DNA from 3 places in the uncultured Phyllobacterium sp. genome. Region 2 is predicted to be linked to each of the others. Evidence: riboswitches for the same ligand, from Rfam matches in the RefSeq annotation. Region 2 holds a riboswitch; each other region holds the start of a gene.

Region 1 (2,261 bases), on a different contig from region 2:
CGTCGATCACCGTGACAACACCATCAACCGTCACCTGCGTCTTGATTTCAGGCCAGTTGAATGCGGCAACCAGCGGCTGTGGCAGCGCGAGGCCTGACGTCTCAATGACGATATGGTCAAAACGGTCCGGACGGTCGAGCAGTTTGGTCATGGTCGGGATGAAATCGTCGGCCACGGTGCAGCAGATGCAGCCATTGTTCAGCTCGATCACATCCTCGTCGCGGCAGGCTTCGATGCCGCAGCCCTTGAGCAGGCCGCCATCGACGCCGAGATCACCGAATTCATTGATGATGAGTGCGATGCGCTTGCCATTGGCGTTTTCGAGCAGATTGCGGATCATCGTGGTTTTGCCCGAACCGAGAAAACCGGTGATGACCGTTGCTGGAATCTTCTGACCCTGCATATTCCTATCCCTTCATGGTGAGCGGCAGCCCGGCTGCCACGAAATAGACTGTTGCCGCGGCCTGCGCTACGGCCTGATGGAGACGTCCGGCATGGTCGCGAAAATCGCGCGCCATGCGGTTCTCCGGTACGATGCCGAGACCCACTTCGTTCGAAACCAGAACGATCGAGCCTTGAAGTTTCGGCAGCACTTGCACGAGCTGCCGTGTCTCGGCGGTGATATCGCGCTCGGCCATCATCAGATTGGTCAGCCAGAGCGTCAGGCAATCGACAAGGATCGCCTTTCCTTCGGCAGCAACCCCTTGCAGGGTATCCACCAGATCGAGCGGTTCTTCGATGGTGTGCCAGGATGAACCACGCTGCGCCTTGTGCAGGTCGATGCGGACTGACATTTCCTCATCCCAGGACCTGCCGGTTGCGACATAAACGGGTTCAAGGCCGGAAGCCATGATCAGGCCTTCGGCAAAACTGGACTTGCCCGAGCGGGCACCGCCGAGAATGAACGTCACGCCGTGATTCAGCTGGGGCATCGCCGTCACTGCAATCGCGATGATCCGTCAGGTACGATCAAGCGGAATGCGGGCGGGGAAACGAGCGCGTATACAATGCGAGCAGCCATAACAACCTCCGTGCTGGGCCTGAAGGGACACGACCCTTCGGTTCTTGGGCAGGATTGCCCCGAGCGTTTCCTGGGAAACGCTCTATGACTGGCAGGTCTCCTGGCTCGCGGGTCACAGGATGAATGCTGCCTTCCCGGTTTCCCAGTGGCTGCCTTCTGCATATGCGTCAGGCTTTGCATTGATCCTCGCCGCTCTACAGTCGCGGGGTCGGCTGCGGTGGGGTCGCCCTTGAGGGTACAACCGTCGCATTCCCTTTTGATCCCTTGGCCTTTGGCCAATATGGGAACCAATCATGGCTGGGACGTTATTCACCCCCCACGGGAAATGTCAATGGAATCCGCACGGTTTGCTCAGGGAGCGGCACATGCAAGCAGCGCATCCACATCCAGCACTGTTTCAAGCTCGGCGGCGATACTATCCAGCGCGGCGTCCACCCCGGCCTTGTAGTCGAATGTTTCAGCGGCAATGCCCATCGTGCCCAGAAGCGCGGCGCGAAACCGGTCCGCCCCGAAAAGCCCGTGCAGATAGGTGCCGAATACCTTGCCGTCCGCCGATATGGCACCGTCATTGACGCCGTTGATGCGCACCGCGGGGCGCGAACAGTCCGGGCCGGTCGTCCGGCCCAGATGAATCTCGTAGCCATCAAGCGGCAGATCGAACGGCAGCGATTGCGCCGCCACATTGCGCACGGTCTTTTCCGGCTCCATCACCGTATCGATATCGAGATGCCCGAGCCCTGCCGTCTCCGTCACGCTGCCCTCGATGCCGTCGGGATCGCGCACGGTCCGGCCGAGCATCTGGAAACCGCCGCATATGCCGATGATATGGCCGCCGCGCCGCCGGTGCAGGTCGAGATCCCTGTCCCAGCCGTTCTCGCGGAAGCGCAGGAGGTCGCCGATGGTGGATTTGGACCCGGGAATGATGACCAGTCCCGCATCGGCAGGCAGCCGCTCGCCGCTGCGCACCATCACCACATCCACCTGCGGTTCGGCCATCAGCGGGTCGAGATCGTCGAAATTGGCGATGCGGTCGAGCACCGGCACGGCGATCTTCAGCGCCCGGCCCTCGCCCTTCACCAGACGCTCCAGCACGACGGAATCCTCGGCCGGCAGCCGCGCCGCGTCCTTCAGCCATGGCACCACGCCGAAAGACGGCCAGCCGGTGAACTGCGTGATGGCTGTCAGGCCGTCATCGAACAGCGAGACGTCGCCGCGAAACTTGTTGATGATATAGCCGGCA
Region 2 (2,261 bases):
TGAGATCACGTTTGTCCATCAAGGTATCCTCAAAAGATATAAAGATATGTTTATGTGAGAAATACAGATTTGGCAAGTTTTGTTTTTCCGTTGACGGCAAATTTCGTCGCGTCTGAAATAGGCTGGTATATCGATCAGCGAATCGGCGGGAAGAGAGTGCAATGAGTTCAGGGACCAACCGCCAAAGGGCTATCGGCAAGGCGCTGACACTGCTTTTGCCTGCAGTGCCCTATTCGGATTCCGAGCCCATACGCGCCGCCGCCACGGCACCGCACATGAAAACCCTGCCGCCGCCCATTGCGGTGTGGCTGGCCACGGTCGCCCATGTCCGCCATCAGCACACGGATTACGATGCGCTGCGCGACGAGGGCTATGACAAGGACTCGGCCCGTTTCTTCGTGCTCGAGGCGATCAACCGGAAATTGACGGAATGGCGGGCGACGCGGCTGCTGGATCCGGACGAGGACGATCCGAGCTGACTTCGGCGCCGGCATTCCACCGATCTTCATAGATGAGCTGGTCCAGCGGCAGCCGTTCGCGCCAGCCGCGCTTTTGCAGCTCCGGCTGATCGTAGAGCTGGTCGACATAGCCGATGCAGAGATAGGCGATGATCTCGACATGATCGGGGATGGCCAGAATGCGGCGCATGTCCCGGTCGTGGTAGATGCTGACCCAGCCGACGCCGATGCCTTCCGCCCGCGCCGCCAGCCACAGGTTCTGCACGGCACAGACGGTGCTGTAGACGTCCATCTGCCGGTTATGGGTGCGCCCAAGAACGACATCGCCGCCGCGTGTCCGGTCGCAGGTGATGCACAGATTGACCGGTGCCTTCACGATGCCCTCAAGCTTCAGCGATGCGTAGAGCGCCTGGCGCTCGTCGGTGAACATGGCCTTTGCTTCGGCATTGGCGCGGGTAAAGGCCTGGTGCACCTCGGCCTTGCGTGCCGCATCGCGGATGAGAATGAAATTCCACGGCTGCATGAACCCCACCGACGGCGCGTGATGGGCGGCATCGAGCAGCCGCAGCAGCGCATCGTCGTCGACGGGCCTTGGCAGGAACTGGTCGCGTACATCGCGGCGGGTATGGATGGCTTTGTAGACCGCGGCGCGCTCGTCCGCGGAAAAATCGGCGGCGGCCACGGGACCGCAGGCAGAATCGTGCATCGTTTGCTCCCAACAATGCGAGGGCCAGATTGCCCTGACCCCTGACACCTCCCCGCTGTCCGTGCGGTTTCGGCTATCCGGTCCGGCCGGTCTTCTGACTGAGGTTCACCTGAACCGCGCGCCTTCCGGGTTTCCCCGTGGCAATCTGCGCGGCCCATCCCCTATACAGCGTTGGGCACGTGCCGGATTTGCACCGGCTTCCCGATTCTCCTGCATGCAGGCACCGGACCTGCATTCCATTCGCCACAGATCGGCGAAGGACGCAAGCGTCAGCCCGGATAAATCCATTGCTCCGGCAGGCGCGCATCGATTTTTTCGCCGGAACGGATGATTCCCGGCACTTCAACCCAGACGACGATGCCACGCAGCCGCTTCGACGCCTTGACGAAGTCAAGCGCCGTCGCGGTGTGATCGGCGGTCTGCGCCCGCTCGGCAATAGAGCGTCCGGCGACCTTGCACGGCGCGTTCTGCCCGTCGACCTTCAGCGTCACGCCGCCTTCGAAGAACAGCAGCGTGCGCGGCGGCAGCATGGAAAGTGAGGGAATGCCATCGACAACCATGTTGGCGCCGATCCATTCGGGTTTGACTTCCGCAAGGCCCATGGCGCTGGCAATGGTTTCGAGTTCGTCCGCCGCCAGAATGGAAATATGCCGCTCGTTGCGCATCTCCGTGCCGCGCGGATACCAGGGCTCGCGTCCGCCGGACCGGCGCGTCAGGCCGGCATGATAATCGCCGCGGATGCCTTCAAAGGTGAGATCGAGCGTGTCCGTGGCAGCGGTGACAAAACTGTCTTTCGGCGCCTGGAACAGGCCGCTCACCCGCCCGACAATCTTGCGGGCTGGAAGGATGTCCGTTCTGGTTGCGAAAAGATCTGTCATGACGGCACTCCGGTGAAATCAGCCGCATCTTAGGAAAATTGCTTGTTAAAACCAGCCAATATCACTGATGGAAACGTCAAAATTGGTGATGGGAGGGCGTTGCCGCCCTCCCGGTCGCATCAGCGTGTCAGAGGCTTGTAGCTCGGACGCTTGGGATTGACGCTGTCCGGTCCCAGACGGCGGATCTTGTCGTTCTCATAGTCCTGGAAGTTGCCTTCG
Region 3 (2,261 bases), on a different contig from region 2:
CACAGTTATCGTCGGCCCCAACGGGTCAGGCAAAACGACCCTGATGCGCGCACTCTCCGGTGATCTGCCGCATGAGGGCGTCATCAGCATCAACAGCATGCCGATCAACCGGTTGAAGCTCTGGCAGATGGCAACCATGCGGGCGATCCTGCCGCAATCCACCTCGCTGTCCTTCCCGTTTACCGTGCGTGAGATCGTCAAGCTGGGCATGACCAGCGGCCGCTCCGGTGCTTCGCGCCACAACGTGGACACACTGCCCGATGAAGCGCTTGAGCGCGTTGACCTCGCGGGTTTCGGTGGGCGGTTCTATCAGGAACTCTCCGGCGGCGAGCAGCAGCGGGTGCAACTGGCGCGCGTCCTCTGCCAGGTCTGGCAGCCGGTGCTCGACGGCCAGCCGCGCTTCCTGTTTCTGGATGAGCCTGTGTCGAGCCTCGATATCAAACATCAGCTGATCATCATGCAGATTGCCCGCGACTTTGCCGATCGCGGTGGCGGGGTCATCGCTATCCTGCATGACCTCAACCTCACCTCCATGTTTGCCGACCGGGTCGTGGTCATGCACAGGGGGAGAGCCGATTCTGTGGGCACCCCCACGGAGGTCTTGACGGATGACCGCATCCTGCGCGTCTATGAATGTGCGCTCAAGGTGGGCGGTCTGCCTGGAAAATCCGTGCCGTTCGTCTTGCCGCAATCCGCAGTGCTCTGAGTACGCGAAGACGTATCCATCTACCTATTGACTAAAAACGACGATTTGATACTAAATATAGATGTTATGGTTCTCTCCGAGTCGCAAGACCGGGAGCTAAGAGGGAAGCCGGTGAAATGTCCTGGACATTGATGCCGGCGCTGCCCCCGCAACTGTAAACAGCGAGTTGTTGTCGACAATGCCACTGAAGCCCAGCTTCGGGAAGGCCGACACCAGCGCCGACCTGTGAGCCAGGAGACCTGCCATGACATGATGAACGTCCACGGGCGGGGTGTCCCGGTGTGTCGCTTGCAATGGTCGGCCGCAAGCTGACCGGATTCTTGCACGCGTGCGCTCGACCTTTGCCCCCAACATTTGGGGTATAAGCACATGTCTCTTTCTCTTCAAGCCACCCGCGCCGACGGTCAGTCGCCGGTTCGTCCTGCCGAATTGCAGCCATCATCCAGCGAGCCCGGCTATCGCGTCATTCGCCGCAATGGCTCGGTCACACCCTTCGACCCGCTGAAAATCACTGTTGCCCTGACCAAAGCCTTCCTCGCCGTTGAAGGCAATGTCGCTGCCGGTTCGCGCCGGGTACACGATGTCGTCGAAGGCTTGACTGCAGAGATCGTGACAACCTTGAAGCGCCGCAGCAGCGAAGGCCGTCTGTTTCACATTGAAGATGTGCAGGACCAGGTCGAACTTGCTCTCATGCGCAGCGAAAACCACAAGGTTGCGCGTGCTTACGTGCTCTACCGGGAAGAACGGGCGCGAGAACGGGCGAAGCTGGTGGAACCGGTGGCCGAAACCGGCCCGTCGCTGAGCGTTACCCTGCTCGACGGAACCAAGACACCTCTCGATGCGGTGCGGCTTGCCCGCATCATCGACGAAGCCTGTGAAGGACTTGAGGGGGCGAGCGCCGCGCCGATCCTCAGCGAAACCCGGCGTAATCTTTATGACGGCATCACCCTCGACGAACTGTCGCTTGCGCCCATTCTGGCTGCACGCACACTCGTTGAAACCGAACCGAACTATTCCTTTGTCACCGCCCGTCTGCTTCTGGACAAGCTGCGCCGCGAAGCCTTGAGCTTTGTCTTCGGCCGGCCTGAACAGGCGACCCAGCACGAAATGGCGGAGCGGTACGCCGATTATTCCCCCGCCTATGTGAAGGCCGGCATTGAAGCGGAACTGCTCGACCCTGAACTCGCCCGCTTCGACCTGCGGAAAATATCAGCAGCCCTGAAGCCGGAACGCGACCTGCAGTTCCAGTATCTCGGCCTGCAGACTCTGTATGATCGTTATCTCCAGCAGACACGCGGTATCCGGTTCGAGTTGCCGCAGGCCTTCCTGATGCGCGTTGCCATGGGCCTCGCCACCCGCGAGATCGACCGGGAAGCACGCGCCATCGAATTCTACGATCTGCTGTCGTCGTTCGACTTCATGGCATCCACACCGACGCTGTTCAATTCGGGCACGCTGCGTCCGCAGCTGTCCTCCTGCTTCCTGACCACCGTCGCCGACGATCTCGACGGCATCTTCAAGGCGGTGAAGGACAATGCGCTCCTCGCAAAATATT

Evidence for each region. A riboswitch is a leader RNA that binds a small molecule or an ion and turns the genes downstream of it on or off. The one in region 2 is predicted to bind cobalamin.
Region 1: linked by a shared signal. The riboswitch ahead of cobU (bifunctional adenosylcobinamide kinase/adenosylcobinamide-phosphate guanylyltransferase) and the one ahead of bluB (5,6-dimethylbenzimidazole synthase) in region 2 are both predicted to bind cobalamin.
Region 3: linked by a shared signal. The riboswitch ahead of RDL77_RS06005 (ribonucleoside-diphosphate reductase subunit alpha) and the one ahead of bluB (5,6-dimethylbenzimidazole synthase) in region 2 are both predicted to bind cobalamin.

Annotation. Positions count from the first base shown of each region.
Region 1 covers NZ_CABSQF010000060.1:10,961-13,221, forward strand. Annotated here, with positions in the region: gene cobW (cobalamin biosynthesis protein CobW) at 1-403, opposite strand, end outside; gene cobU (bifunctional adenosylcobinamide kinase/adenosylcobinamide-phosphate guanylyltransferase) at 408-932, opposite strand; cobalamin riboswitch at 1,094-1,328, opposite strand; gene RDL77_RS22690 (cobyric acid synthase) at 1,373-2,261, opposite strand, start outside.
Region 2 covers NZ_CABSQF010000032.1:8,418-10,678, forward strand. Annotated here, with positions in the region: gene RDL77_RS17800 (metalloregulator ArsR/SmtB family transcription factor) at 1-19, opposite strand, end outside; gene RDL77_RS17805 (DUF2293 domain-containing protein) at 162-479, shown strand; gene bluB (5,6-dimethylbenzimidazole synthase) at 412-1,164, opposite strand; cobalamin riboswitch at 1,231-1,407, opposite strand; gene RDL77_RS17815 (MOSC domain-containing protein) at 1,434-2,042, opposite strand; gene ettA (energy-dependent translational throttle protein EttA) at 2,162-2,261, opposite strand, start outside.
Region 3 covers NZ_CABSQF010000006.1:132,513-134,773, forward strand. Annotated here, with positions in the region: gene RDL77_RS06000 (heme ABC transporter ATP-binding protein) at 1-706, shown strand, start outside; cobalamin riboswitch at 757-968, shown strand; gene RDL77_RS06005 (ribonucleoside-diphosphate reductase subunit alpha) at 1,076-2,261, shown strand, end outside.